One region of the Shewanella sp. MM_2022_3 genome, then DNA from elsewhere that is predicted to be linked to it. Evidence: predicted binding sites of a transcription regulator. Region 1 holds the regulator's gene; each other region holds the start of a gene.

Evidence for each region. Region 1 encodes sigma-54, which starts transcription at its own class of promoters, with help from an activator protein. Its sites were predicted from a motif close to GTTGGCACGNNNNTNGNNT; they were not measured.
Region 2: MMG82_RS09715 (flagellar hook-length control protein FliK) is a predicted target of sigma-54. The motif match lies at 3,527-3,545, and genes of this name have one in related genera.
Region 3: flgA (flagellar basal body P-ring formation chaperone FlgA) is a predicted target of sigma-54. The motif match lies at 3,635-3,653, and genes of this name have one in related genera.
Region 4: MMG82_RS12590 (YccF domain-containing protein) is a predicted target of sigma-54. The motif match lies at 4,943-4,961, and genes of this name have one in related genera.

What each region holds. Positions count from the first base shown of each region.
Region 1 covers NZ_JAKZGV010000001.1:27,086-34,801, reverse strand. The annotation lists gene rapZ (RNase adapter RapZ) at 1-290, opposite strand, end outside; gene ptsN (PTS IIA-like nitrogen regulatory protein PtsN) at 287-730, opposite strand; gene hpf (ribosome hibernation promoting factor) at 733-1,020, opposite strand; gene MMG82_RS00185 (RNA polymerase factor sigma-54) at 1,049-2,524, opposite strand; gene lptB (LPS export ABC transporter ATP-binding protein) at 2,631-3,362, opposite strand; gene lptA (lipopolysaccharide transport periplasmic protein LptA) at 3,359-3,910, opposite strand; gene lptC (LPS export ABC transporter periplasmic protein LptC) at 3,897-4,457, opposite strand; gene kdsC (3-deoxy-manno-octulosonate-8-phosphatase KdsC) at 4,454-5,005, opposite strand; gene MMG82_RS00160 (KpsF/GutQ family sugar-phosphate isomerase) at 5,005-5,982, opposite strand; gene mlaF (phospholipid ABC transporter ATP-binding protein MlaF) at 6,552-7,370, shown strand; gene mlaE (lipid asymmetry maintenance ABC transporter permease subunit MlaE) at 7,367-7,716, shown strand, end outside.
Region 2 covers NZ_JAKZGV010000013.1:37,141-44,856, forward strand. The annotation lists gene fliN (flagellar motor switch protein FliN) at 1-127, opposite strand, end outside; gene fliM (flagellar motor switch protein FliM) at 140-1,171, opposite strand; gene fliL (flagellar basal body-associated protein FliL) at 1,212-1,733, opposite strand; gene MMG82_RS09715 (flagellar hook-length control protein FliK) at 1,817-3,442, opposite strand; gene fliJ (flagellar export protein FliJ) at 3,593-4,036, opposite strand; gene fliI (flagellar protein export ATPase FliI) at 4,048-5,385, opposite strand; gene fliH (flagellar assembly protein FliH) at 5,354-6,301, opposite strand; gene fliG (flagellar motor switch protein FliG) at 6,288-7,334, opposite strand; gene fliF (flagellar basal-body MS-ring/collar protein FliF) at 7,327-7,716, opposite strand, start outside.
Region 3 covers NZ_JAKZGV010000013.1:64,565-72,280, reverse strand. The annotation lists gene MMG82_RS09885 (flagellar assembly protein FlgT) at 1-482, opposite strand, end outside; gene MMG82_RS09880 (FlgO family outer membrane protein) at 761-1,393, shown strand; gene MMG82_RS09875 (LPP20 family lipoprotein) at 1,390-1,839, shown strand; gene MMG82_RS09870 (flagellar protein FlgN) at 1,962-2,387, opposite strand; gene flgM (flagellar biosynthesis anti-sigma factor FlgM) at 2,390-2,716, opposite strand; gene flgA (flagellar basal body P-ring formation chaperone FlgA) at 2,791-3,498, opposite strand; gene MMG82_RS09855 (chemotaxis protein CheV) at 3,704-4,624, shown strand; gene MMG82_RS09850 (protein-glutamate O-methyltransferase CheR) at 4,727-5,566, shown strand; gene flgB (flagellar basal body rod protein FlgB) at 5,710-6,114, shown strand; gene flgC (flagellar basal body rod protein FlgC) at 6,117-6,533, shown strand; gene flgD (flagellar hook assembly protein FlgD) at 6,558-7,337, shown strand; gene flgE (flagellar hook protein FlgE) at 7,407-7,716, shown strand, end outside.
Region 4 covers NZ_JAKZGV010000022.1:12,819-20,534, reverse strand. The annotation lists gene MMG82_RS12615 (hypothetical protein) at 1-166, shown strand, start outside; gene MMG82_RS12610 (nicotinate phosphoribosyltransferase) at 324-1,799, opposite strand; gene prs (ribose-phosphate diphosphokinase) at 1,807-2,694, opposite strand; gene MMG82_RS12600 (NUDIX domain-containing protein) at 3,032-3,745, opposite strand; gene MMG82_RS12595 (pyridoxal-phosphate dependent enzyme) at 3,841-4,791, opposite strand; gene MMG82_RS12590 (YccF domain-containing protein) at 5,045-5,452, shown strand; partial or broken gene MMG82_RS12585 (alpha/beta hydrolase) at 5,505-5,855, opposite strand; gene MMG82_RS12580 (transporter substrate-binding domain-containing protein) at 5,928-6,680, opposite strand; gene MMG82_RS12575 (AMP-binding protein) at 6,996-7,716, opposite strand, start outside.

The DNA of each region.
Region 1 (7,716 bases):
CTGTAGCGTTTGAGCAACACTTTATCGCTGGAGTTTAAGAAGAAGCTGGTGAGTTCAGTGCCCGTAGGCAGGCTGGCAAGCTGTTTAACCAGCACTTTGTCTTGCTCTGGTAAATTGCGCACGTCAACACTGATAGCAACGAGATCGTTACTGCCTTTGAGCTGTTCAAGCAAACTGCCAATCAAAGGCAAAGGCAAATTATCGACACAATAGTAGCCGAGATCTTCAAGCACTCTAAGTGCGACCGATTTGCCTGAGCCTGAACGCCCTGACACTATGACCAGTTTCATCCAATGATTACCTGATAGAGTTCCGTTTCATCATGCGTCTTGCGCAATTGTTTTAATATTTGCTTGTCACTGAGCTTTTCAGCCATGCATGACAAGGTACTTAGGTGCTGCTGACATTGGTCGGCAGGCACGAGTAGTGCAAATAAAATATCGACGGGTTGTTTATCGATAGCATCAAAGGCTATCGGCTCCTCACATTTTATCAATATCGCTATGGGTTGTGTTATATCGGTTAATCGACCATGTGGAATGGCGATACCGTTACCTATACCTGTGCTACCCATCTTTTCGCGCGCCACGAGGCTTTCGAAGATCTCTTGAGATGAGAGGGTGGGGTACTGGGCAGCGGCTAAGTCGCTGATGAGTTCCAGTACCTTTTTCTTACTGCCCGGAGTGGCGCAGGTTGTGCACTCCGGCCGCAGTATGGTACGAAGTTCCATTGCTAGTGTTTTGTTAACTTCTCTTTGTGTTTAATAACCTGACGATCAAGTTTATCAATCAGGACGTCTATGGCAGCATACATATCTGCATGCTCTGAAGTCGCGAAGACTTCACCACCGGTGAGGTTGATTCTCGCTTCGGCAATCTGTTGCATTTTCTCAACATTGAGCACAACGTGCACATTATTGATCTGTTCGAAATGACGTTCAAGTTTTGAAAACTTTTCCTCAACATATGCCCGTAACGATTCAGTAATCTCGATATGGTGTCCACTTAGGTTTATTTGCATAGAAACGTCCTCCGATACTCACAATAGGCTATAAACTTTTACGCTGATTGGAAGGGGGAATAAGCATCGCTTCTCGGTACTTCGCAATGGTTCTGCGCGCAACGTTAATTCCCTGTTCTGCCAGAAGTTGAGCCATCTTGCTGTCGCTTAATGGTTTTTTCTGGTTTTCCGCTGCAACCAGTTTCTTAATGAAAGCTCTGATTGCTGTGGATGAGCACTCACCGCCATCATCCGTCCCGACGTGGCTTGAGAAGAAATATTTTAGTTCAAAAAGTCCTTTTGGGGTATGCATGTATTTTTGAGTCGTCACCCGTGAAATGGTGGACTCATGCATTTCTACCGCTTCGGCGATATCGTTTAGAACCATGGGTTTCATGGCTTCTTCGCCATATTCGAAGAAACCTTGTTGGTATTGCACTATGCAGTTTGCCACCTTGAGCAGTGTTTCGTTGCGGCTTTCAAGGCTTTTGATAAACCATTTGGCTTCCTGCAAATGACCACGAATAAATTGGCTATCTGCTTGATTTTTTGAACTACGAGCCATTGCTGCATATTGCTGATTGACGTTGATTTTTGGCATGCAGTCAGGGTTTAATTCGACCACCCAACGGCCGTTTTTCTTCGACACCGAAACATCGGGGATCACATATTCTTCATCGACAGGGGTGATGAGTAAACCGGGGCGAGGGTTCAAGGTTTGGATCAGCGCAATACTGTCCCTTAACTCGTCCTCTTTCAGTTTGGTCTTACGCATTAACAGCCTAAAGTCGCGGGCGGCGATCAGATCTAGATGATCTTTGATCAGCATGCGGGCATTTTCGATGTGAGGGGTATCAGGCGAAAAATGAGATAGCTGGATCAGTAAACATTCGCTTAAATCCCTTGCCGCGACACCAACGGGGTCGAAGTGTTGAATACGCTTGAGCACGGCTTCGACTTCGTCGAGTTCAATCTCGGGATTGCCCATGGCTTCGAGGATATCTTCAGTGCTTTGAGTGAGATAACCTTGATCGTCGATGGCATCAATAATCGCGGTGGCAATGGCTAAATCGGTTTCAGAGAAGGGCGTGAGGTTTTTTTGCCATTCTAAATGTTCGTACAACCCCTCGCTAGTTTCCCCTTGGAAGGGCATGTCATCTTCACGGCTGGCGCCAGAACCTGAGTTTGGCGATGCGGTAAAGACTTCATCCCAAGTGGTATCCATGGGTAACTCTTCGGGCAGAGATTCTTTGGTCAGCGACTCGGCAATGTCCACGGTGGAATTATCTTGTTCCTGTGGCTGGGCAGTCGTTTCGCTAAAGTCGGTATCGGCGATATCTTGCTTACGTTCGCTAGGCGCGTCAAATTGCTCCTCTTCCAGCTCGAGAAGAGGATTAGAGTCTAAGGCTTGCTGGATTTCTTGTTGCAGTTCCAATGACGACAGTTGCAGCAGGCGAATGGCCTGCTGAAGTTGTGGCGTCATGGTTAACTGTTGACCCAGTTTGAGCTGGAGTGACGCTTTCATGTTACCGCTGATCCCTAGGTTATTATTGTGAGTTTAGGTCGCTTGATATCATATGGATGGAGCCTAGCGCTCTCAAATTCAAGGCTTATTAGCTTTGTTTTAGTAACTATAGCCTGAATTGTTCACCTAAGTACACAGCCCTAACTTGCTGATTGTCTAAGATCTCTGCGGGTGTGCCCTCGGCAATAAGATTACCGTGACTCACAATGTAAGCATGTTCACAGACGTCTAAGGTCTCGCGCACATTGTGGTCAGTGATAAGTACTCCAAGGCCTCGGCTCTTAAGCTGCTCGATAATTTTCTTGATATCGATAACGGAGATCGGATCAACGCCCGCAAAGGGCTCATCAAGCAGAATAAACTTGGGGTTGGCCGCTAAGGCGCGGGCAATTTCGACGCGGCGACGTTCACCGCCCGATAAGGACATGCCTTGGCTGTCACGAATATGGGTGATATGGAACTCTTCTAGCAGTTGCTCTAGTGCTTCTTCGCGCTGGTCACTATTGAGCTCTTTACGGGTTTGCAGTACCGCCATGATGTTGTCGTGTACGGTTAATTTACGAAAGATACTCGCTTCCTGTGGTAGGTAACCAATACCTTTGCGGGCACGCAGATGCATAGGATCGGCGGTTAAATCATCATCGTCGATAAAGATATGGCCTTTATCGCTTTTAACTAAGCCCACGACCATGTAAAAGGTGGTGGTTTTGCCCGCGCCGTTAGGGCCGAGTAGGCCGACGACTTGACCCGTTTTGACCGTCAGGCTGACATCTTTGACAACCTGACGACTCTTATAACTCTTGGCGAGATTCTGTGCTTTTAAGGTGATTTGGGTCATTTAGAATCCTGTTTTTTCACAGGTTTATCTGTTGGTGTATTTTTGAGTTCTTCCTGATAATTATCAGGTTGAATAATGGTAATTACGCGATCATCACCATTGCCGCTACTTTCGGCGATCAGTTTTTGCTGAATAATATCGTAACGAATTAAATTGCCTGTAACTTGACTACCCGCTTGGTCTAGGGTCGCTGTACCAGTTAGGGTCAACGTCCGAGTGGCCATTTCATAGCGAATCTCTTTGGCGCTAGCAGATGCAGGGCGGCCATCATCCAGGATTTGGCTGTAGGTTGCTGGATTTCCTGTAGCCAGTAAGACTTTACTATTTTCGCCTTCGACAGAAAATGCACGGAGTTGATCCGCATGGATTTTAATTGAGCCTTGAACAACTTCAACGGGACCGAAGAAAATGATCTGATTGTTTTTAATGTCCGCAGTTTGACTGACGGCTTTAATTTTCACTTCTTGCTGTAAGTCACCGATCTTGGCGAAGGCATTCATGCTTGTCATTAGCATTAGGCTGGCAAGTAATATGTTATTTTGCTTCATAGGTTCCTACTACCTGACTGGTCAATTGCACTTCCTGCGCGTTAAGGTCGGCATAAAGGCCTTGCCCTTGAATATTAAAATCTTTCCCTGTGACGTAAATGATGCGGTCAGAGGTCATTATCATTGTGTTGAGATCGAGTTCTAAAAAACTGGTGGACAAGGTTTGTATCGGTTCACCAGGGCTGATGGCATCGATAATAACATTATTTTCTAATACAACCTTGCCAGTATCTTTGTTGAGTCGACCTTGATCGGCTTTGATCTGCCATTTTGCTTTACCTTGGTCGGGATACACAAGATAGACAGGCTGAATAAAGTCTGTTTGGTTTTTAAGCTCATAGTGTTCCATGTGCTTTGCCGTGACACGACTATTGACTTGTCCTTGCTCGTTAAACTCGATGCTGCGCAGATCTTCGATAATGTAGTCGGGTCTGTCTGTATCATTCAGGCTGCTATCGGTATCGCCACCGCGTTTTTGTTGGACCTGCCAATACAGCACGAGTGCAGTACCAAAAAAAGCAATAATGGCGAGGGTCACACGACTCATATGCTCATCCCATGGGCTGAGGTAAATTTGTTTTGACTCAGAAGTAACAGATCTGTCAGCTCTCTGAGCGCACCATGACCACCATTTAACTGGGTCACAAAATGGGCGTGTTGGCGCACATAGGGATGTCCATCGGCGACACAGACGGCAAGACCGACGACATTCATCACTGGCAGGTCGACAATATCATCACCGATATAGGCAACTTCTTCAGGTGTGACATTGTAGAGCGACAGCAGTTCTTCATAGGGGACAAATTTATTATCCACACCTTGATAAATATGGGTTACACCGAGGGCCGTCATGCGGTTTTCAACAATTTTAGACTGGCGGCCTGTTATCACGGCCAGATTAAAGCCACTGGTCAATAATGAACGCACGCCATAACCATCGCGGGTATGGAAGGCTTTGAGCTCCTCACCCGAGTTGCTTAAATAAATGCGGCCGTCAGAAAATACCCCATCCACATCGCAGATCAGCAGTTTAATTTTTTGCGCTCTTTGCCACACATCATCGCTGATCGGGCCGTAAAATCCTTGCTGTGGCATTAAATGACTCCCGCTTTAACCATATCGAGCATATTGAGCGCCCCGACAGGATGATTGTCTTTATCTATCACTATCAGGCCGTTGATATTTTTTGAGTCCATCACTTGCAGCGCCTGCGCTGCCAAGACGTTTTCAGTAATTGTGACACAGTTTCGCGTCATCACATCGGCGATAGGCGTGGTGCGTAGGTTGACTTGGGCATCGATAACGCGGCGTAGGTCGCCGTCGGTAAAAATACCCACGAGTTTGTTTTGTTCATCGATCACCGCCGTCATGCCTAGGCCCTTCTTGGAGATTTCATACAGGGCATCGGTGATGCAGATATCGTGTTTAACCAGTGGTAAATCATCGCCACTGTGCATGACATTACTGACTTTTAACAGTAGCTTACGCCCTAGGGCACCGCCTGGGTGAGACATGGCAAAGTCTTCCCGAGTAAAGCCTTTGGCTTGCAGCAGCGCAATGGCCATTGCATCACCCATTACTAAGGTTGCGGTGGTGCTCGAAGTTGGCGCAAGCCCGAGCGGACAGGCTTCTTCAGGCACTTCAATACATAAATGAATTTTGGCCAAACGTGCCATCGTGGACTCAGGTTTGCCCGTCATAGCAATCACGGGAATGGCTTTACGTTGGATAACGGGCATCAGCGCAAGGATTTCGCTCGATTCACCCGAGTTTGAAATGGCGAGGATAATATCATTATCAGAGAGTACGCCTAAGTCGCCATGGCTGGCTTCGCCTGGATGCACAAAGAAGGCAGGGGTGCCAGTGCTGGCGAGGGTAGCAGAGATTTTATTACCAATATGGCCAGATTTCCCCATCCCCATCACGATGACTTTGCCGGTGCAGTTGAGGATTAACTCGCAGGCTTGGGCGAATTCAACGGAATCGACATATTGATAAAGATTGTCGAGGGCCGATTTTTCAATATCGATGACTTTACAGCCCCACTGGCGCAATTGTGATTGGTCTACCATGTCTATCTCTCTTCTTGCATTGTCTTTGTCGCCCCGTCTGGGATTGGAATAGCACAATTTGGTACGCGATAAAGATGATAAAATTAACGGCTTGTTACTTTGAGTCGCATGCTATTGTTTAAGCTCTGCGCCTAGGCATTAGGGCAGAATATATCGTTTAGCCATTGAATGCCTTGAGCAATATCATCGTCTTTGGTATTTCCCTTTTGCCACCCGCAGTGAGTAAGGTAACTATGATGGCCAGTTTGATGCTTAATTGCAGAACTCAATAGCGTTTTTAAGTTAAGTTGTACTCACATTATCTTTGTATCAATTAGCTTATGTCTTGACCGTTTACAAAACCATTTTGCTAATTTATCAACACTGCTGAAAACATTAAGTAACACTTTAGCTTCACAGAGCGAAAACTTAGGGCGCATTCTCGCTGGAAATGAGGCAAATTGAAAGTATCGCAGGACGATAGTGTCGATTCTGTTGTAGGTTAAAGCGCAATTACGTACAATTTGCGGCTCTTCGATTGGTCTGGGCAGGAAGCGTAGGCCACCTCTTTTCAAATATCGGAATCAAGCATGACTCAAGAACAAACGCCGTTGGTTGAGATCCGTCATTTGGGCTTTCGCCGTGGCCAGCGTGTCATATATGAAGATATTAGCCTGTCTATCCCTAGGGGCAAAGTCACCGCCATTATGGGACCGAGTGGTATAGGTAAGACCACCTTGCTCAAGCTTATCGGCGGCCAATTAACACCCGATAGCGGCCAAGTGTTGTTCGATGGACAGGATGTGCATGCGGCGAGCCGTAGCGAATTATTCGAACTGCGCAAGCGCATGAGTATGTTGTTTCAAAGTGGCGCATTATTCACCGATATTAACGTCTTCGATAACGTTGCCTTTGCGCTGCGTGAACATTCAGGCCTGCCCGAAGAGATTATTCGGACTATCGTGCTGATGAAACTTGAGGCCGTTGGTCTACGGGGCGCCGCGCAAATGATGCCCAGCGAGTTATCCGGTGGGATGCAGCGCCGCGCTGCCTTAGCTCGGGCTATAGCCCTTGAACCAGAAATGGTCATGTACGATGAACCCTTTGCCGGACAAGACCCTATTTCTATGGGCGTGCTGGTTAAGCTTATCCGCGAACTTTCCGATGCTCTTAATTTAACCTCGGTTGTGGTGTCCCACGATGTGGATGAAGTGCTCGGGATTGCAGATTATGTGTATGTGGTTGCAGATAAAAAAGTTATTGCCCATGGCACGCCTGAGGAGTTAAAGCATGCGGATAATCCGCAGCTCAAGCAGTTTATTCAAGGTGCGCCAGATGGTCCTGTGCCGTTCCATTATCCGGCAAAGGATTACCAGCAAGAATTATTGGCAAAAGGAGTTGGCAAGTGAAGTTATTAGATAGTATTGCCGACCTTGGCCGCAGCGCTATCGAGTTAGTGCTCGGTTTTGGCCGTGCAGGCCTGATGCTGTGGGGCGCGATTGTTCGTTGGCCTCGGGTGCGTAAAGGTTTTCCATTATTAGTGCGCCAAATCTATGTGGTCGGCGTACAATCTATGGTCATTATTGTGGTCTCCGGCCTGTTTATCGGCATGGTGTTGGCGCTGCAGGGCTACAACATCTTAGTCGGGTTTGGTACGGAGGAGAGCTTAGGCCCGATGGTGGCCTTAAGTTTACTGCGTGAACTTGGCCCCGTGGTTACAGCCTTGTTATTTGCTGGCCGCGCAGGTTCGGCACT
Region 2 (7,716 bases), on a different contig from region 1:
CTAACTTAGCCGCTTCTGCCTTGCTAATCGGCTGTGAGTCATCCACTAGCTCATCAAGATCAACGGCATTAGCCTCTTCCAGAGCTTGTTCGGCCATCGCTGCTGCCCAATCATCATCTGTACTCATCTCACTCCACCTTTATAATTCTGATATGTCTCTAGCTTTGCCTTTACGCGTCACTAATTGTAATTCGGATTTGACCGTCTCAGGACGAGGGATTTTTTCGTAAATTTTAAGTGCTAGATTATCTCGTGAACGTCCCATTTTACAGCGGTAAGTCGGTAAGTCCTCAATTCTCATCATAATGTACTCTGGTAATTCAATAGGGATAATATCCCCAGCCTTAAAGTTCATTACATCTTTGAGTGTGAGTTCGTGCTCAACCACGGTGGCATCAAAGCCTACTTTAACGTCCATAATCTCGTCATGCAGCGCCTGCGACCAACGCATATCGGTATCTTGTTTATCACTCTGTACGCCCGCATCGAGTAATTCGCGGATTGGCTCAATCATCGAATATGGCATCGTGATGTGGAAATCACCGCCACCACCATCCACTTCGATATGGAAGGAGTTAATGACAACGACTTCAGTTGGACTGACAATGTTAGCCATCGCTGGGTTAACTTCGGAGTCTAAATAATCAAACTCCACATCCATCACGGGTGCCCAAGCATCTTTATAATCTTCAAAGATAATTTTAAGTAATAACTGCACAATACGCCGTTCAGTGGGGGTAAATTCCCGCCCTTCAATCTTGGCGTGGAAACGGCCATCACCACCAAAAAAGTTATCCACCAAAATAAATACCAGTCGCGCTTCCATGGTAATCAGCGCAGTACCTTTTAGGGGGTGGAAACGTACCATGTTCAGACTGGTTGGGACGAATAGGGTATGTACGTACTCACCAAACTTGAGCATTTGCACGCCGTTGATCGACACTTCGGCCGCGCGACGCATCATGTTAAACATGCTGATCCGCAGGTGACGGGCAAAACGCTCATTAACAATTTCGAGCGTGGGCATACGACCACGCACAATCCGATCTTGGGAAGAAAAATCGTAGGAACGAGCCTCCTGCCCAGCGGCATCAAGCTCATCATCCTCTTCGACATCATCGACCCCGTGTAAGAGCGCATCAATTTCGTCTTGGCTTAATAAATCACTCACAGTATTGTCTTCGCCTCTTTAAGGTGCTGAAGATGAAAGGTTATTGCATGACAAAACCAGTAAAGAGCACTTTTTCAACCACTTTACGTCCCGTTACAGATTGCAACGTGTTTTGTACGCTCAACAGGGCTAATTGTCGTAATTCATCTTTACCCGCCTGTGTACTTAGCTTTTGCACATCGGCACCACTAAAAGTGGTTAGCAGCGCATCTTCAATCAATGGAATGTGCTTTTGGGTCAACACATCATCATCTTGACCTCTGACCATAAGTTGCACTTTGATTTCGACAAGCCGAGCGCGATCCGGTCCTGGAAGGTTAAATAAAAATGGGCGAGGCATCGGCACATAAGCTGCCAATGCCGGCTCAGCAGCCGGCGCTGCCGTTTCGGTTTTAGCACCTTCGGCCTCGACAGGAGCCTCTTCACTACTTCCAAGGAAAAACCAAAGCGCGCCACCAATTAATAGCGCAACAAAGACACCCACACCGATAAAAATAAATAGCTTCTTTTTACTTTTTGGTGCTTCAGTACTTTCAAGTTCTAGTGATTCTTCCTTGGCCATTTTCTGTTCTCTTTAATAGGCTAAATTTGGGAATGGGATTAAGGCTCAGTTTATAATCCACTTTGTTACTATAGGTTACCTGCTTAAGCGTAATAATCTATACCCGAATTTAAACTAGTTGCTTGATTTAAACCTAAATCGAGTTCTTCTGCCGAGAAATCATCCACATTTCCACCACTTGCACCGCCACTGTCTGCAAATCCTCCCTCACGGCGTTGTCCTTGGTCACCTTGAGAGACATGACTGTCAGCGAGCTGCATGCCTTGTTCTTGTAATAATTCACGTAAACGAGGAATCGCTTGCTCAACCACATCGCGGGTCTGTGTCTGAGCAACATGGAATTGCACTTGCGTCTGCTCACCATGAACTTGTATTTTCACTATCATGTGTCCAAGTTCGGGTGGATCTAGGCGAATTTCCGCCTGTTGAATACCTTGGCTAACCATAGTAACAAGCTGCTGTTTCATCACAGGAGAAAAGCGCTGGATCATTTCCTGCATCTGATTTTGGTTTTCAACGCCTTGACGTAAGGAAAGATGAACCTGTGGTATCTCTTGGCGTTGAATTTGCTGGTTAGCTAAAGAGTGTTGTATCGATACCGCTTTAAAATCAACAGGCTTAAATTCTGTAACAGATTCTTCATGGCCAGTATCGAGCGAAGATAAGGCGTTTTCTTGCCGCGAATCCAGTGTGACGGCTAACTTGGCATCTTTTAACAATAATCCTGCCGAAATTTCGGCGCGTGAAGGATTGTCGTCAATAGCATTAGGCTCAACCGAAACCGCACCTAAGGCATCAAGCTCTTTAGTCGTAGAGTTTAATATCACAGCATCAGCATCGGTAACTGACACATTAGCTGTATTGATTGACGGTGACTGTCCAACCGTTGGCGCAGTCGTTTTATCAATTGATGGGAGCGACAGATTTATCGACTTATTGCTTAGTTCAGCCTCTTTCGCCTCTAACTTGTTAGCTTCAGAGATAGATTCCCCTTCAATCGGTAAAATGGGGGGTTCTGGCGGTTTAACCCATTTTTCAGTTCGCATCTCTGCAAGCATTGATGCATCATCTATAAGCGTATCATCGGTCGAAGCGCCAGTCTTATCCACAGTTTCAGTATTCGCCGTTGCAATCAAACCTACTGTATTAATTGACTGATTTTGTTTATTTATAATATCTTCTGGAAGTGCAGATGCTCGTTCTTGTTGAAAAACAAATGTACCCGTTTGCTCTAAAACTTGTGCATCTAATGTGTCATTCGTTACGGTAACTTCATTTGACTGAGCAAATTTCGCTAGCTCATCTAAAAAAGTTGGCTTGATAGTCTCTTCCGTTGGTAAAGCGCCATCCTCTGTTGCAGGGGCTAAGATGCTAGCGGCATCTTCTGTCGTTAATTGAGCTTCAAGCGGCAAAGAGTCGCTCGGAGCGGCCGCTTTTTTCATCTCGTTTGCCATGCCTATTTGAGCAAAAATCAAGCTAATATCAGCTTCATCATCTGCACTAGTATCATCAATATCTGTTTTCTGTTTTGCCGATTTGGCAGAAACATCTGGAGAAACATTGGTGTTAGTCGAGGATGAGCTAATAGATGTCACTGAAGCCAAAGCGGCAGAAAAGTCTTCACTATTAGCATCTTGCCCCAACATTTTACTTGAGCCAGCACTATTTTTCGCATTAGATACTAATAGGATATTGTTCATTTGTTGCATAAAAGCTCCTAAACATCCGCCCAGAGGAAAAAGAGCGTGGGCAAACGTCAATTTATACGGCTTTGGCTATATCTGGCATAAACCAAGCAAATAAAATGCCAACAAATGGATATTAAAAATTCGAGTATTATTGACTGTCGGATTGGTTAATTACTTCTTACGACGGAAAAATTGCTGCGAAGCAAATTCATCCGTCATTTTTTGCTCTTTTTTGAGCTCAATGACTTGGCGCTTTTTCTCTTTATTTTCTAAAAGTAGTTCCACAGCCTTACGTTTTTTTTGTTTTTCTAGCCAGTGCTGCTGACGGTAGTGTTTCTGCTTTTCACCATCGGCTACAACACGATTTTGCTGAGCAATAGCCTCATCGATTTGCCGAATAAAACGATGGAATTGGTGGTAATGACTCGCACTAATCGCCTGCCCCTGCTGCGACTGCATCTGCTTCATATAATCCAAGCGATAGTTATTTAGCGCATCGAGCTGATTTTGGCGCTTTTGGCACTCAAGTTGTGCCGACTTTAGCAGTAGCGCAGCCTGTTCCTCGGCATCGAGGGCTAACTTTAATACGAGTAATAGGGGATCGGCATTCGCCATAACGGCCTCAATTATTTACATTGCGCAGCGAGTTGCCCGAGCATCATTTGACTATCAGCAAAACTAAAGGCATCACGCATGGTTTGCCGCAGAAAAGCGTTCATTGCAGGTTGTAGACGTATCGCATTATCAATACGAGGATCGCTCCCTTGTGCATAAGCGCCAATCGAAATCAGATCCTTATTCTGCTGATAAAGGGAATAGGTTTGCTTGACGCGGCGCATGGCCTCAAGATGTTCATTGGAAATTACCATAGGCGCCACACGGCTAATAGAAGCCTCAATATCAATGGCAGGATAGTGCCCAGAATCAGCAAGCGATCGTGACAGCACAATATGACCATCGAGGATCGCCCGAGAAGCATCGGCAATCGGGTCCTGTTGGTCATCGCCCTCGGTTAGTACAGTGTAAAATGCGGTGATAGAACCTTGTCCAGGCCCGCCATTACCCGCCCGTTCAACCAGACGCGGCAATTTAGCAAATACCGAAGGTGGATAACCTTTAGTCGCCGGCGGTTCACCGACTGCCAAGGCAATCTCACGCTGCGCTTGGGCGTAACGAGTCAGACTATCCATTAATAACAATACGTTATAGCCTAAATCACGAAAATATTCAGCGATACGAGTCGAGGTTTCACAGGCGCGAAGGCGCATCAGCGGTGAAGTATCGGCGGGTGCCGCCACCACAACAGAACGCGCTCTCCCCTTTTCACCTAGGATTTCTTCAATAAATTCTTTAACTTCGCGGCCACGCTCCCCAACGAGCCCCACCACAATAATGTCGGCCGTGGTACCTCGGGTCATCATACCTAACAGCACACTCTTACCCACACCTGAGCCCGCAAACAAGCCCATACGTTGTCCCTTGCCAACAGTTAACATGGCATTGATGGCGCGAACGCCCACATCGAGTGGTTCAGTGATCGCACGGCGAGAAAGTGGGTTGATGGCGTTACTATGTCTTGGCGCCTGCTGTTCGGTAGATAATGCGCCGAGGCCGTCTAACGGCACACCATTACCGTCGAGCACGCGCCCTAACAGGGATAAGCCCACATTCAGACCCGCCTGCTCTCCAAGGGGAACAACCCGCGCGCCAGGTAACACGCCACGCAGCTCTTCAATTGGCATGAGATATAATAATTCATCATCAAAACCAACGACTTCGGCAATTAACTCTCCAGCCATGGTCTCAATAGAACACAAACTACCGACGGGTGCTCGACAGCCACTTGCCTCTAAGGTTAAGCCGACAACGCGCACTAATTGCCCACAGGCAACGGCGCGAAATGGGGGCACTTTATTGATGCAATGATTCAGTTTATTCAGCAGTTGATGGCGGCGATTGTGCATCTTGCTCTCCATCAGCTTGCGGTTGTGTTAACAGTTCATTATCGTCCAGTGTCGATTTAGGGACGATTTTAGCGGCATTTTCGTCATCAAGTGCAGCTTGTCGCTGTTGTTGCTGTAACGCTAAGTGAGATTGCTGATTACGCAGTGATTCAAACACAGCATCAATCCGTGAGGAAAGGGTTAAATCGACCAACGAGCGTTGGCTACTGATAATACAATCCCCCACCGTTAAGCTAGGATCGGCCTCTAATTGCCACTGATTACGGTTCAATTGGGTACTAGAATATAAGGTTTCAACCAAGGCAACATCATCGGAATGCATGCGAATACTGACGCTTTGCTCCTTGATTGGCAGAGATTCGACCCCTAAACGTAGCGCCGACAGGATTTGTTCTGGATGAGTTTTAAGTTCATGACCAATCACAGATTTAGCCAGCGCCATAGTGAGTGTCATTAAGGAATGTTCAATATCGCCATCGAGTATTTGCAATGGCTTTTCAAATTGGCTTAACAGCCCTTCGAAGCGGCTGACTAATGCCTTGGCTTCAGCAAGCCCAGCCTCAAGCCCTTGCTCATGACCTTGGGCTAGGCCCTCGGTATGGCCTTGCTCTAAACCTTCAAGTCTGCCCTGCTCCAGTCCTTCGGCATAACCTTGTGTCTTACCTTCGTTAAAGCCTTCTTCTTCGGCTTGAGCGCGAATATCTTCAATTTCCGCCATGGTGGGTGGCGCAATGGTTTCGGCGGCCACCGCCTTCGGCGCTTGCTGCGGCGAATAACCAAAGAGGTTTGAAATACTCACCTCTTCGGTTTGGGTCACATCGGGCAATTGCCAATGGCTAAACTCAAGCTCAGCGTCGCTGCCCCCCCTGTGGGACAATTTATTGTCGCTATTGTCGCTCCGATTAGAGGAACTCATCGCCACCACCGCCGCCTAACATGATTTCACCACTGTCACTTAACCGACGTGCAATTGACAGAATTTCTTTTTGGGCGATTTCCACTTCGCTGATCCGAATTGGGCCCATGGCTTCTAAATCGTCACGCAGCAATTCGGCGGCCCGTTTAGACATATTGCCTAAAATCTTATCTTTGAGCTGATCGTCTGCGCCCTTCAGCGCCTTCATCAATACATCCTGCTGCACTTCACGCAGCAAGGTTTGAATACCACGATCGTCCACATCGATAAGGTTTTCAAATACAAACATTAAGTCTTGGATTTGCTGCGCCATTTCCTCGTCGGTTTCGCGCATGGTTTCCATCAACTGACTTTCAACACCCGTATCGAGGTAGTTCATAATGTTGGCCGCCGCCTTTAGGCCGCCCATCTTCGCTGCTTGCGCACCACCTTGGCCGGCGAATTGTTTCTCCATGATGTCGTTTAATTCTTGCAATGCTGCAGGTTGCACTTCTTCAAGATTGGCGATACGCATCATTAAGTCTAAGCGGGTATTCTCAGGGAACTGGCCGAAAATTTCTGCGGCTTGATCTGGCTCTAAATACGATAAAACAATGGTTTGGATCTGTGGATGTTCGTTTTGGATGATAGTCGCGACTTGGCGCGCATCCATCCATTTAAGGGAATCCAAACCTTTGGCGCCGCTGCCCATGATAATTTGTTCAATTAAATTACCAGCTTTGTCTTCACCTAGGGCCGCCGTTAACGCTTTACGGACGAACTCTTCGCTGTTGAAGCCAATAGAAGAATATTTTTGAATATCATCGAGAAACAGCTTATGCACTCCGATGACTTTTTCCTGACCAAAGTCTTCCATGGCCGCCATTGCCATACCCACTTTTTGCACTTGTTTAGGTTCTAAGTGCTTTAAAATAGAGGCGGCATCGGCTTCACTCAAACTTAACAGTAAAATCGCCGTTTTTTCGATGCCACTGAGATCCTTAATATTGAAACTTGAGGTTTCAGCGGCGTCTTTTGATTTATTCTCAGCCATTGTCTTGTAACCAGTTTTTCACGACTTGGGTTGAAAGCTCGGGCTCATTGGCCACAAGCGCACGGATAGCTTTAATCATATCATCATCTTTATGCAGATTAGGGATAAGAATTGAGCCATCGTCGGCATAACTATACTCTGCTTCTTTGGTATTGAGCATCCCTAAGGTGTCAGCAGCATATTGATCTTCGATCTCGGCGAGCTCATTACCTAATCTTGCATCGTCTGGCATGTTAACGCTATCAGGATAGATTAAGCGTTTGAGCATTGGGCGCACCACAGCAAGGATCAGCACTAAGATAACTAAGGCACCAATACCTAACTTTACTGCACGCCAGAACCAAGGCTGTTCCCAAAGCTCAGGCGCAGGTACATCTTCAAC
Region 3 (7,716 bases), on a different contig from region 1:
CTGTTACCGAGTCTTTCGGAGATGACTTCTTCAAATCCTGATAATTGGCCGTAGCGTAATTGTGCTCGATCTTTTATTTGGGCTTGGGGAATAAGGATCGCGGCTTTTAATTGGCCCGTAGGGCATTGTTGTGTTGGGTCATCATTCAGATCGAGCCTGAGCGACACATAAATTTTATTCCCTTGAATGCGTTCACTTACTAACTGAATACTAATCGCTTGAGCGTTACGATTAATGGCGAAGCTGTCTTGTGTGAGATTGCCGTTGGTGGTTTGTTGTTCACTGGATATTTGGATCCCGGTGCTGAGGGTGGCATAGCTAACCGCTTGATTGATGGCTTCTTCCCGCGCTTGGGCGATGTTGCCATTAGTGATGATTGCTTCACCACTGGCTTCGACCCATTCTGCTTGTGCTTGATTAGCTTGAAGTGCGGCCAGCAGTAGGCTGCTAATGATGAGCAAGTGCTTTCTGAGTATGTTCATTAATAAGCCCTTCAGGTCAATTGTGCCAATCAGTTGAGTCAGTTTAATGGCGGTTTTATTGGCTGTAAAAGCAAGTTCCGTGCCTGATTTATGAAATATCCCCAAACTATCTGAAGTTGCTGAATAGGTAAAGAGGGTAAAGTTATTGGCACCGTTGTCGATAATCAGGTGAGTGAATCAAGGATTGTATTTTGACTTGGTCTAATATTTGCAATCTTTTTGACTAAAGATTGCGGCTCGCTTTGAGGCGCATTGATATCGATAATGAGGTTATTCCCATGCTAAAGCGTGCGTTCATTCCCCTGGCTCTTTTGGTGCTGATTGGGTGTGCGACTAAACCCGTTGTGCCGCCAAAACCTAGCCTAGTTGATGGCAATGGTTTGCCGCCGACAGCGGTGATTAATCATTTAGCTCAGCGTATTGTGACCGAGCTAGTCAAGCAAAATGATGCATTGCGTCCTGATCAACCTATTGTTGTAACTACACCAGTATTGGTGGGCGACATGACGAGTACGAATGCGGTTGCGCTGCAATTGCAGCAGGGACTCATGGCATCGTTGCACAGTTTTCAATTTAACGTGGTGGAGTTAAATCTCGCCGATGGACTGCGTGTTACTGGCGAGGGCGATTTTATTTTGACGCGTGATTGGCAAAAGCTTTCGACCAACTTACCTGTTGACCATATTGTGGTATCCACGATGAGCCCGACGACCAATGGCTTAGCCATTAATACTCGAATCGTTACCTTAAGTAACAACCGAGTGGTGTCAGCTTCACAGACCTTTGTTACACAAAAAGAATTAAGCAATTATATGCAGCCCTCTGAGCAAGTGATCTCCCACGATGGGATTTTATATCGTCAGTCGGCTCCCGGTATGAATGAAGTGCGTGTATTAGGAGATGGAAAATGAAACGCTATCTGTTAGTGATTGCGGCGCTTCTACTGACAAGTTGTGCCTCTAGAGACAAGTATGTGCAGTGGGAAGATGTTCCTCCATCTAGCTTCCCTAAGCTAACGGCCATTGGTTATGCCCCGTTAGCGACTCAACCAGCGAAAGAGCAATCTCAAAGAATGTTGATGGCGATGCAAGCATCTAAAATTGTGGCTTACCGTGAGCTAGCTGAACAAGTATACGGCCAAAAGATCACCGCTAACAGCAGTGTCAGTGATTGGATGCTAACCGATGATAATGTTAAAGCTTCAGTCACTGGGGTGATCCGCGGCGCAAGAGTAGTTAAAAGTTATCCCGCAGGTGAGCATTACGTTACTGAGTTAGAACTTGATTTTTCTAAGGTATGGCAAATCTATCAGCAGCAGAGTCGGCCACAGAGAATTAAAGAAGTCACTTACTTTTAAGGTGTCATCTCCTATCCGCCAGAAGACAAGCATGAGATGGTTTGGGTACGGATAATCGATAAACAAAAACCGCGCTTACTAAGCGCGGTTTTTGTTTGAAATCCGTTTGTACTTATAACACCTTACGCTTTTAGATCATTGCCTAAGCTTGAGATTGTTGAGGTTTTACCTTTATCGTTATACGTCAGCGTGGTGGCATTTCGGCTCGCCTGCAAGGCTTGAGCAAAGCGGTTTAGGCTTGCAAGATTCATCTCGATCAAACTAGCATTTTGTGCGTTGAGATCTTTGCATTCTGCTAGAGCCTCTTTAACCACTGCCATTTTATCGGATAGCTCAACTTGCTCTGTGAGTAAGGCTTTATCGCTGTGACTAGCCAGCAAGTCATCATTTGCTTTAAGGGCTTGTAGACATGTTGATTTTTGCTCAGCAAGGGACAAAAGCAAATCGGCGTTTTGGTCAACCAAAGCGCCTTTTTCCTTAAGAATAATTTGTTTAAGAACAGCCAAATGGGCGTGTTGTTGATCTACCAGTTTAGCTATTTCTGTCATAGTTACTCTTTATTAAGCTCATTTAATTCTGCTTCGAAGCTGGCAATATTCGCAGCCAACTTTTCGGGATCAATTTTATAACGACCTTCGGCAATGGCTTGTTTTATTTCGGCCACCTTCTTTTGGTCGACTTCAGGTAGACTGGCCATTTTGGTTTGAGCTCCTTGTAACTGTTGAGCTTGAGCCGTAATGACAACAGAGTCACCTTTTAGTTGAGTTGATTTAGCCGCTACCTGAGAGGTTTTCTCGCTTTCGCTGCTTTGTTTAGTGCTGTTTGAACGGACTTGTGCGGCCGCTCCGGCGTTAAATTTGCTAATATCAATTGCCATTTTAGGCTCCAGCGTCATGTATACGGATTTCTTAACTGGGGTATCGGCAGCTTATCGAAAAGCTTTAGCTTATTTTACATTCTAACTTCTACTTCGCCAATCGCTGTAATTATGGCATCTAGCTCTTTGTTAGAACTGCTATTTTTGATTCGAATTTGGTCGCCGATATTACCATCTTGCAGCGCCTCTCCCACAGTTTTTAGTACGAAGTTATTTGAACGCACATAAATCGACACTGTGTCATTTTTACAGACAAAGCAAAGGTTGTTCGCAAAAATAGGATAATTTTTCGCGACTCGGCGTTTAACTCTCACGCCTGTAAGCTGATTAGTATCGCTAAATTGCATACCACGCAAACTATTTTGGTCAACATAGCGGATCTCGACCTGTGAAGGACTGATTAATTCACCTGGCGCTAAGGTTTCGGTTGCGACCACAACAGGAAAAAGAATGTCTACTCTAACAGACATAAAAATCTGCCAAGGGTAGGCGAGATCGGGGGTATCACAACTGACTTTTATTGTGTTATTACGGCTAATTTCGCGTTCTGAAGCTAATTCGACCCTTATTGGTGATGTGCACTGTGCTGGCAGCATTCGGTTATCGACCGTTTGTGGATTAATGTCGACTTTCGCATTTGCAGGTACAGCAATCTTTTCATTAATAAGGGCTTTAGCTAATTCGGATATCGCCGATACGCTAGGTATCACGGGTTCAGCCTTAGCTGCCGTGGATAGAAAAAGTGCGAAAATACTCAAAAAATAGACTAAATTTACTTTCATAATGAAGAGACTAGCTTGTAACGCCAGAATACACCTATACTTTTATCAAGCGTGAAACTGTTCAATGCTTCTTTCTTAGATTTTTGGTGTCAGAAGTTTGACTTAGTTTCAACTATGTTTTTCGATAACAAGACGTAAGCAATTAATATGCCTATACTCAAACGAGTTTTAGGGCCGTACATAAACAGAACAACAAGGCAGAGTTATGTCGAGTATTCTTGATTCAGTCAACAAACGAACCCAACTCGTAGGTCAAAACCGGCTAGAACTATTGCTATTTAAGTTAAATGGTCGTCAACGGTTTGGGATAAACGTATTTAAAGTGAAAGAGGTTTTGCAATGCCCGCCATTAACGACATTGCCTAAACTCAATCCTTACGTCAAAGGAGTTGCCCATATTCGCGGCACAACTATTTCTGTTATCGATCTGAGTGCGGCAACGGGGGGGCGTCCGTTAGCGAGCACTGAAAATTGCTTTATAATCATTTCGGAATATAACCGTAGTGTGCAGGGGTTCTTGGTTAGTTCTGTTGAACGTATTATCAACATGAACTGGGAAGCCATTATGCCGCCACCGCAAGGTGCTGGGCGTTATTCCTATTTAACCGCGGTTACCGAGATTGAAGGTGAATTGGTTGAAATCTTGGATGTTGAAAAGATTTTAGATGAAATCTCACCTGTCAAAACGGCCATTAGTGAAGAGGTTAATGAGCAACTTACTCTCGATAGAAGTCAGCATTACCATATTATGGTGATTGATGATTCTGCGGTGGCACGCAAGCAAATTATTCGGTCGTTAGAGTCGTTAAATTTACAAATTGACACGGCAAAAGATGGTCGTGAGGCACTTGATAAGCTCAAGGCCATTGCAAGTGAAATGAATAACGTTGCCGATGAAATTCCACTCATTATCTCCGATATTGAGATGCCCGAAATGGATGGTTATACCTTAACGGCTGAGATCCGTGATGATCCTAAGCTTAAAAATATCAAGGTGGTACTGCACACCTCATTAAGCGGTGTCTTTAACCAAGCCATGGTACAAAAGGTTGGTGCCAATGACTTTATCGCAAAATTTAACCCTGACGAATTAGCTGCGGCAGTGAACAAGCATTTAAGTTTGTAGTGAGAGTGTGGGTTAGTGCCTAGTTGAGCTTTACGCTATAATCTAGCCCTTATTACATGATTGTTGTGCACTTATTTTGGTGCTTGCTATAGGATCTAGGACGTGAATGTGCCTGATAAATCACTCGCTGAAGCAGAATATAATCAATTTAGGTTGTTCTTAGAACAACATAGCGGCATCGTGCTAGGTGAAAATAAACAATACCTCGTACGTAGTCGTCTCGCGCCATTGATGGGCAAATATAACCTTCCTTCGTTATCCGATGTGGTAAAGCATTCGATGAAACCCACGGAACGAGCTTTACGAGCTGAAGTTATTGATGCCATGACCACTAATGAAACCTTATGGTTTCGTGATCGTTATCCATTTGAATTGCTTAATAATGTGCTATTACCAGAATACAGTAAGTTAGGTAGACCTTTAAAGATATGGTCTGCAGCTTGCTCGTCGGGTCAAGAGCCATATTCTTTAGCAATGACCATATTAGAGTACCAGCAAAAAAAACCAGGGGCGCTGCCTGGTGGTGCCTCGATTCAAGCAACGGATCTTTCTCCTTCTATGTTGGAGCGATGTAAAAATGCTGAGTATGATAGTTTAGCGTTAGCACGTGGATTGTCTGAAGAACGTAAGCGGCAGTTTTTTGATGCTTTGCCTTCTGGCAACATGCGCATAAAGGATAACGTTAAACGTCTCGTCAATTTCCGAGCTCATAACTTGCTCGAGAGTTACACTTTGTTGGGTAAGTTTGACATTATTTTTTGCCGAAATGTGTTGATCTATTTTGCCCCTGAGGCAAAAGCAAAAATTTTGCGGCAATTTGCTGCCGCGTTAAATCCCAAAGGTATCCTCTTTTTAGGCGCATCCGAATCCATTGCTGGCCTTACTGATGAATTTGATATGGTTCGTTGTAACCCTGGCATTTATTACCAAAAGAAAACTTAAGGGTTTGATTTTAATTGATAATTACCGGCATAGTTCGGTAATTTTTTTATCTGCTATATCCCTCACAAACTTTATTACCTCCCATAAAAGTATTGGCACATGAATTGCTTTGTTCCCGTGAGTGACACGATGGAGGCAATTTTATGGCGATTAATTTTGATAAGGCACTGGGTGTTCACCAATTCACGTTGGGGATCCGTGCTGAGCGGGCTGAAGTGATTTCAAGCAATATCGCAAATGCTGATACGCCACATTATAAAGCCCGTGACGTCGATTTTTCTGCCGCCTTAAATGTTGCTAAAACCCAGCAACAACAGCGTAATAGCTTAGATATGACCGCTGATGAGCAGCATTTTGGGCTAGCGCAGCTAACCGGGCAGTACGTTAAATTTCGAGTGCCGAATCAACCCGATACTGGGGATGGCAATACTGTCGACGTTCAACAAGAGCAATCAGCATTTATGCAAAATGCTCTCGAATATCAAATGTCTCTGGGTTTTTTAGACAGTAAATTTAGCGGTATGAAAAAAGCGCTGAGAGGGGATTAATCATGAGTTTATTTAATATCTTCGATGTTGCGGGGTCTGGCATGTCAGCCCAGTCTCTGCGGCTAAATACTACCGCGAGTAACATTGCTAACGCAGATTCAGTCTCCAGCAGTGTAGATAAAACTTACCGTTCTCGTCATCCTATTTTCGAAGCCGAAATGGCCAAGGCGCAAAGTCAGCAACAAGCTTCCCAAGGTGTCACGGTGAAAGGCATAGTCGAGAGTGATAAGCCCCTATTAAAAGAGTATTCGCCGGATCATCCGATGGCGGATGCTGATGGCTTTATTTACAAACCAAATGTCAATGTCATGGAAGAAATGGCTGACATGATTTCAGCTTCTCGCTCATATCAGATGAATGTTCAAGTGGCTGAGGCGGCAAAATCTATGCTGCAACAAACACTTGGGATGGGTAAATAATATGCGTTATTTAGGAGGTACGTTGTGAGCCTCATTAACCAACTGAGTCAAACCTCATCGCAGCTGACTCAAACAAACACTCAATCGAATACGGTATCAACCAATACCACGAAAACCTCGACTAGCTCGACAGGTAACCCATTTTTGGATGGATTACGTTTGCCGAATAGTTCTGCTGTTCCAGAGGCTAAGAGTCAGCAGCTCACTCAAGAGGATTTTTTCTCATTACTCAGCCAGCAGTTATCGATGCAGGATCCCTTCAAGCCCGTTGATAACGACCAGATGATTGCACAGATGGCATCTTTTTCTACTGTCGATGGCATTTCTAAGTTAAATGATCAAATTGTTAATTTAAACAGTGTGATGACATCAAGCCAAGCTTTGCAAGCATCGGGATTAGTTGGGCGAAAAGTGCTGTTACCGACTGATACGGGTTATATCTCTGCAGAAAGCCCAGGCTTAAATGGTGTGATCAGTACTTCAGAGAAAATTCCCGTCATTAATGTTCGAATCGAAGATGATAAGGGGCAAGTCGTTAGAACATTTACTGTTGATGGTAGTAAGGGTGGTAACACTGATGTCAAGTGGGATGGTTTGAATGATAAAGGAGAACCCGTTGCTGCAGGTAATTACTCGATTAAAGCATCGGGTTTGGTGAATGATAAATCACAAGCGTTAGCTGTATCGACCTATGCGCATGTGACCAGTGTTTCTTTAGGTACTGCAGCGACTGGCGCCATTTTGAATCTCAAGGGTGGAATGGCCTTTAAACTGTCGGATGTACTTGCGATTAGTGAAGTTTAATCGTTATCAAGATTGTAAATGGACATCACACTTGTCCATCATTGAATTGAGCAAATGTAGAGGTGAATTATGTCGTTTAACATTGCATTGAGTGGCATTTCTGCTGCGCAGAAAGATTTGAACACTACTGCGAACAATATCGCGAATGCTAACACCATTGGCTTTAAAGAGTCGCGTGCTGAATTTGCGGATGTTTACGCTAATTCAATTTTCTCAAACTCAAAAACCGCTGTGGGTGGCGGTGTGGCTACGAGCCAAGTGGCGCAGCAATTCCACCAAGGTAGTTTGCAACTGACGAATAACTCGTTAGATTTAGCGATTAAAGGCGGTGGCTTTTTTGTAACTGCGTCCGAGATAGGTACCTTGGATCATCAGTTTA
Region 4 (7,716 bases), on a different contig from region 1:
AGGCGAATGTTTAGGTTGTTCGAAAAAAATGCTTGAAATGCTCGATGCAGAAATCAGCTATTGGCAATATTCCGATGCGGTACCCAGCCTAAAAGATTTAAAAAACCTCGAAAACATTGGCCGTCGCACCTATAAAATTCTTAAACGAAACCAGCTAGTCTCTTAGCCTTTTGTTCTCACCGTTTTATTATGTGACTAGCGCATTTAGCAATAACAGCCGTCATGACAGCCAGTATGATTTAAGTTGACTGGCAAGCGTATTCACATAAAAACCGCATTGCCAGCCTAATTTCTATCTCATTGTAGAAATGGGATTTACATCGTTAACAACGAGACGCTGCCAATCTTGCGCGAATATCTGCCAAAGAATATTCAGTTAATAATTCACCATCGGCAAATACGGGGACAAATTCGCAATGGTTAACATCTTGCCAGCTTGCTTGATCTTTAAGATAAAATTGACCTTGCGCATCTTTAAATACCGCCACTAATCCCTTAGCGGATTTTTTAGTACCATCATCGGTTTTAGGATCTTTAAATATTTCTCTGTCTTTACCATCCACTTTCGCAAAGGTTGCTTTCACCGCGTAACCGTCAGTATCTCGGGTCACGTGTTGATAGGTAAAACTGCCAATTCCAAACACAATATTGGTTGATGCAAAACCTTTAGCCTTTAAGCCAGCACAAATGGCTTCAGCCCGTTCAATCGTAATTGAATCGCCATAAATCAGTCCGACATGGCTATCGAGTAATTTGTAACCTTTGGCAGTTGTGCTGCCCCCAAAGACATCCCACAAACACTCGATAGCGCCTTTATACTCAGGACTCCCCACAGCTGCTTGTGGATCGCCACAAATGATCTTCACCGGACAACCCGTATCAGGCCTAAACACCACTTTGCCCTCACGGGCAAGAATGCGGTCTTTTAAGGCAACGGTGAACTCTGTCATCACCTGCCAAAAATCCCAAGAATCAGAAACGATACTGACAATGCCGCTAGGATAAATATCTTCAATCAAACGGCGGAACGTCTCTAATTCATTCTCCATACCACCCGCACACATCACACTGTGCTCCGTTGCGGCCACACTGCCGCCAACGAGTTCCTTATCACTGTCTGCAAGATAATATTGTTCAAGAAAATCAATCGCGGGAATGGTATCTGTGCCCGTAAAACTGAGTAGATGGGCGGCGCCGCTCATAACAGCAGCCTCTGCACCATACATGCCGCGGAAACTAAAATCATGGCCCTGCCAATCAACAAAACCTATGTTGCCATCGGTTTCTAGCGCGTAAGTCTCAAATATTTTGCGGTATTGCAGCGCGGTAGTGGCACTGGTACACATACCCCACACATTCGCGGAAAGGATGGTTTCGAGATAATTGGTCAACCAAAAGAACCGCTCATCGGTATTGTACAAAACCAGGCAAGGCACTTTTAAGGGATATACTGAGCCTTCAGGCAATGCCATGATTTTAATGGGTAAATAGCCTAAATCATGTAACGCCTCAATATGCTGAGTGCCCACATTATTTGGTCCAAGATAGTTATTAATGCGGCGGGAGAATTGGCGGATCACTTGCTCTTTGGGCTGTTGAAAGAAATCACGGTTCCAACTGTCAATTAAGTAATGCTTGATAAAATATTGCAGACCAAAAAATACCATCTGCTCAGTATAACCACGACGGGATTTACGGGCGGTCAAGTTACTAAAAATCACTTGAGTATTATCAGGATATTGACGACGGTGGTCGACTTTGTAGCCATCAATGGCGGTAACGGGATTCAAGTACATCATATTTTCCTTAATGATTCATAAAACGCAAAACAGCATGGCAATGACAGAACTCGCTCGAAATATGTGTAGGGACACCTAAACTATCGGTACAAAATAATCTGTCTATGCCCGCCTCACGCAGAGCAGATTCGCTGGCCTTATCTTCATAATGTGACACGATCAAAATGACGCTTTGGGCCCCTTTTTGCTTTAACTTGATGGCAAGTTCGATAAAGGTTCTGCCACCAGCACAAATATCATCGACGATTAAGCAGGTTTTACCCGATAAATCATCACAGAACACTTCAGTAGCGATAATATGGCCATTGACCACATCACGATGTTTATCGGCCCTGATCACCGGCATTCCCTGTAACGCCTTAGCTAAGCCGAATACTTTCTTATTCGCCCCCGCATCAGGCGAAACTAACACTAGATCACCGGTCAATTGAGCTGCAATCGCGGCGACAAAGCTGTGGTTGTCAATAACTTGCACTCGGTCTAATAATGCCGCGGTGACATCGCTGTGCGGGTCAAAAATACTGACTGAAGCATATTGCTGCTGATTAATCAGGCTGGCATAGACTTTTACCGATAAGGCCTCGCCCACATTACAGACTCTATCTTGGCGGGCGCCTGGCATATAAGGCAGTAACAGATCGATCTGCTCTGCACCGCTGCGGCGTAATGCATCAGTTAACAATAAGAGTTGCATGATGGATTGATCGCCACGATAACGGAAAAAGAGTGTGACGCGTTTCGCTGGAGGAACCCGCAGTTGAACATGATTCTCCCCCGCACCAAATTGAAATAAACGGTAATTAGCCTCATCGCTAGCGGCGGGAAGTCGATAAAAATCAGCTTGCTGATGTGGTGAGTTAACTGTGCCTTGATGCATTTGAATACCTAGAGACATATTCACCTCCTGTCTGTGCAAGATCGCTGTGATATACAGCAATCTTGTTGTCTGCAAGCAATAGTGTCTTATAGACACTATTATGTAAAGTTGATTTTTAGACTATTTTTTATCGGATAATGCTAAGGAATATACCTAAATTGCATATAATGTCCTTAAGACACTATATGCAATTTAGCTATGATAATGGGGAAATGGGTATCGATAGTAAAGAATGGACGTATTACGACAACATCGACGGCTACATAAACCCTGATAACTCAAGCTAACTGTATGTACCGCATAATCTGTCACTATTATTGCTATGGGTAACCACTTTAAGCGGCAAACACTTTGACTAACATTCTAAATTTCTTAAGAATCGATAAGATGCCGTATCCGACTTCAAACGGTATAAATTGGCTGGACGGCCACGTTCAGTACGTTTTAAGCCCGTATCAATCAATAAATCGGCCTGCTCAACCCGTCGACGGAAGGATTTCCCTTGGATAGGCTTACCCAGTAAGACTTCATGCACATGTTGCAGCTCTGGCAAGGTAAAAGGTTCAGCCAGCGCAAATCCTGGCACTAAAGAATACAAGGCTTTCTGGGTTAAACGTTCGCGAGCTTGCTTGATTAACTGCAAATGATCAAACGCTAAGGTCATCTGTAACACATCCTCTAATGGCCACCACTTAGCATCACTCACCGAATCAATCTGAATTTGGCAAGCTTGGTAACTCATCAACGCGGTATAACACACGGTCACCGACCAGCCTCTCACATCGCGGTGACTATTACCGACAGTGCAAAGCTGCTCAATATAAGGTGGCACTACCGCCGTTTTTTCCTGCAATTTGCGTAACGCCGCTTCCTCTAGGGATTGATCGGAATGCTCATCGATAAACCCTCCGGGTAATCCCCAAAAACCTAAAAAGGGATGATTTGAGCGTTGTACTAAGAGTACTTTAAGTTGCTGATCATGATAGGTAAATAATACGGCATCAACCGTCAGTAGCTGAGCCTTAAAAGCCTTAGGATCGTAATTGGCGAGATATTCCGCTTCAGTCATGAGTATTTTCCATCGTTTGACGTCGTAAGCTTAACTTAGAGATTACGTCGCTTCAAACATATTATGTCTTAGCGTCACTAAGTAAATCATCTGCTCTATAGGGTCTTACGACTTTTACCAAATTTACGCTGATAACGTGGCAACATGGTTTCATTTCCAAGCAAACCACCTTGATGGATATACATCACAGGGCTTGCGCTCCACTGCGGTAAATATTTTTCTAACACTATAAAACCTAAGGGATCGTAGAGTAATTCAAATTGAATACCTGAGGCGCAAATTCGCTGCCACATGGCATAAAACTCAGGATAGAGTTTACCAAAGTGGTATTTCTTCCCCACATTCAAAATCTGTGGATGCTCAGCAGCGTTAGGATTTAACTCATAAAACTGCTGCGCTAAATACTCATCGCCACCGACAACCGCGCAGGTAAGCACTCGAATGTGACTTTGCTTACGCACAAAATATTGGTTTAAAAATAATGCCGTGGTTCCCGTTCCCGCAGGTAAAAACACTTTCAGTTCAGTCAGTCCCTGTTGCATTGCCCAAGTCTCAATTTCAACGGCTAACAGACTGACACCATACTCCGCATACTGACAGCGCCCGCCTTCCGGAATAAATAAAGCGTCAGGCTCAGCAGCCAAAACTTGATGCTCAATGTAGTCATGACAAGTCCACTTAGACTCACGCTGCAGAAAAGGATTAACTGCTATCAGGCTTGATAAATCAATAACCTGTGTGCCATTGGCGATAGCTGCGGCATAGTTCCCTGTCGGTAAAGTCAGTACGTGGCTAGCAATATGGTCCACATAAAAATCACACTGCCAGCCTTTGAGTTTGGCGAGCGCCGACAGCGAATACAGTGAATTAGCCTGCGCGGAGCCATGACCAATTACCTTAGTCACACCAGCAAAATCATGATCTAGAAAATAGGCAAACTTACGCGCCTTATTACCACTAAAAGCAGGATGTAATAAATCATCTCTTTTAAGAAAGATCTCTCTGCCTGCAAAAGAAAATGATTCGACGGGACTATTAGCTAGCATTTATTTACTCAAGGGGAGATAAGGTGTTTAGTGTAACGCGGGCTTGGTTAAATTCTTCCTAAGAATTAAGGAAATTCACGAAATATTAGCTTAACTCACAATCCGTAGAGGTATAAACTATAATATACCATTGATTATTAATGAAAAAACTTTTGGCATAATTCTCGCTTATGACATTTAAGCATCAATTAATAATTTCGAGTGTAGATGTTGTTTCTGTCGCACAGATTTTGGATTCGATAAGGAGTTTTCAATGTCATTACTACGGTTAATTTTCAATATTGCTTGGTTTGTCCTTGGTGGATTTGTGATGGGCCTAGCCTGGTGGCTTGCGGGGATTTTGTGTTTTATCAGTATTATCGGTATTCCCTTTGGTCGCGCCTGCTTTGTGATTGGTGAATTGACCTTCTGGCCCTTTGGACAAGAACAAATTAATCGCCGTCATTTAACTGGCCGTGAAGATTTAGGAACAGGCGCCTTTGGCATGATGGGCAATATCATTTGGTTCTTACTGTTTGGGATTTGGTTGGCTATTGGTCATTTGGCCCATGCTCTTGCCTGCTTTGTGACGATTATCGGTATCCCTTTCGGGATCCAACATCTTAAGCTGGCGCTGTTAAGCCTAACGCCGATTGGGCAAACCATAGTAGCGAAAGCGTAATAACCACAGTAGCGAAAGCGTAATAACCATGATCGCCAAGGCGTAAGGCATATCACTCAGCATCTGTGGGTAGTGCTGATGCATAGTTCGGCAGCGATTGCACTAATTCTGCTTCGTAATAATCCCTTTATTCATTGAGTAAATCAGCGCTATCAGCAAACTGCTCACCCGCATCCTGCTCCGGTGAGCAGATGATTTCAAAGAGATAATGCGCCAGTTTAGCTGGCGCATCTATGGTGATGTCATGACCACAATAGGCCAACACAACTAAGTCGACCTTAAAATATTGTACCAATGCCCTGCTGGTTTGGATCTTGACTAACCCATCGCGATCACCCGACAAGATACTCACTGGCACACACAAACATGCTGAGCAGTGATAACGAAATACCGCCCACAACTGATTACTCGCAGTGTTAGACAAAATGATGACAAAACTTGTCATCTCACAGCTTTGGTTATGTGCAAAATAGCATTACTGACTTAAGGCTTCTTGCTTAAATAACAAATCGCCCATAATGCTATCAATATCGAGCTTCGCTAAACCTTGATCAAAAATATCCCGCCAACGCCGTCCCTCTTCTGTATTACGAAACGCGACATAAAGTTGTTTATTGGCAATCAGTTGTCGATTGACCTGTAACTTATCTGCGAGCGGCTGAAGGTGGGGTTGTTTAAGTAGATAATGCAGCACATTAATATCAATCACAGCGCCGTCAATACGACCAGCCGCCACCTTTTTGATATTTTGCTCATCGGATGTTGCCGCTTCAACAGGTTGACTCCCTGAAGCAATCATTACATCCAGCGAGTCGGTATTCACATAATCCTGCACAATACCTAAAGTATAACGATTCAAATCGGCTAAATGATGCCAACTAATGGGACGGGATTTTGGCTCAACAATACCTAATGGGCCAATACCAATCGGTTTAGAAAAAATAAACTTATCGGTTTCAAAATAATATTCTGGAAAATAGCCAATGTAGTCAGAGCCCGGCATAACGGCTAATTTAATCGCGCGGCTCCAAGGGTAAAAATCCACGATAAGTTGTTGTTCCATTTGCTCAAACGCCGCCTTAGCCACCGCAACACTCGCGCCTTGGTGCTGGAGTTGATAGCCGGAATACGGCGGCCAAAGTAATGACGTTAGCTTCAGCGTGTCTGCAAATGTCGTATTTGCCACGGTTAATAGGCAACTAAACATCAGTGGGCACCAGCGGATCATAATGCCTCCATCAAAGACTCATCTATTAATCGCTAAAAAAACAAATAGCTCATCGGTTTAACTCTATTCAGTATAATCAGCCATACCTATAGGTACAGCGAATATTTGTTATCTGTTTAGCCTTGTAGAACCACGCTAAGACAGCAATGCTCGGAGTAGGCAGAACTATCGCCGCCAAAAACGACATCTTTACGACAAGGGGAAGACTGAAGGAAAACCTGATGGTCATGCGACAATGTTTTCCTTAAGCACAGATGGCCATATAAAAATAAACCCAAGCGTTCGGGCTTGGGTCGGTTTGAAAGTTTATGCCTTTTAGGCATTAATATCTTCGTACAGCTCTTGATACATCAGCTCGCGCATTTTAAATTTTTGGATTTTACCCGTAACGGTCATCGGGTATTGGTCCACAAATTTGATATAACGTGGCACTTTAAAATAGGCGAACTTTTCGGTAAGGAAATGACGAATATCCTCCTCAGTAATCGACGCCCCTGAGCGGACTTTAATCCACGCACAGACTTCCTCACCATATTTATCACTGTGGACGCCAAACACCGCGGCATCCTGCACATCTTTGTGGGTATAGAGTTTTTCTTCAATTTCTCGGGGATAGATATTCTCGCCCCCGCGAATAATCATATCCTTAATCCGCCCCACAATTTGCACGTAACCTTGCTCATCCATTTGGCCAATATCGCCCGAATGTAACCAACCTTCACTGTCAATTGTGGCGGCGGTTTTTTCAGGATCATTCCAATAACATTGCATGATGCAATATCCTCGGCTACAGACTTCACCGGGCTGATTAATTGGCAGCACTTCGCCAAACTCATTGACAATTTTCACTTCAGTATGGGGTAACGCCCGACCAACGGTGAGAACACGCTTCTCCACTGGAGAATCGATTTCAGTAATGTGATTTAACGGACTGCACTCGGTTTGGCCATAGCCGATTAACACCTCCTGCATGTACATCAACTGCTGTACACGACGCATAACCTCTTCAGGACAAGTCGCCCCCGCCATCACGCCC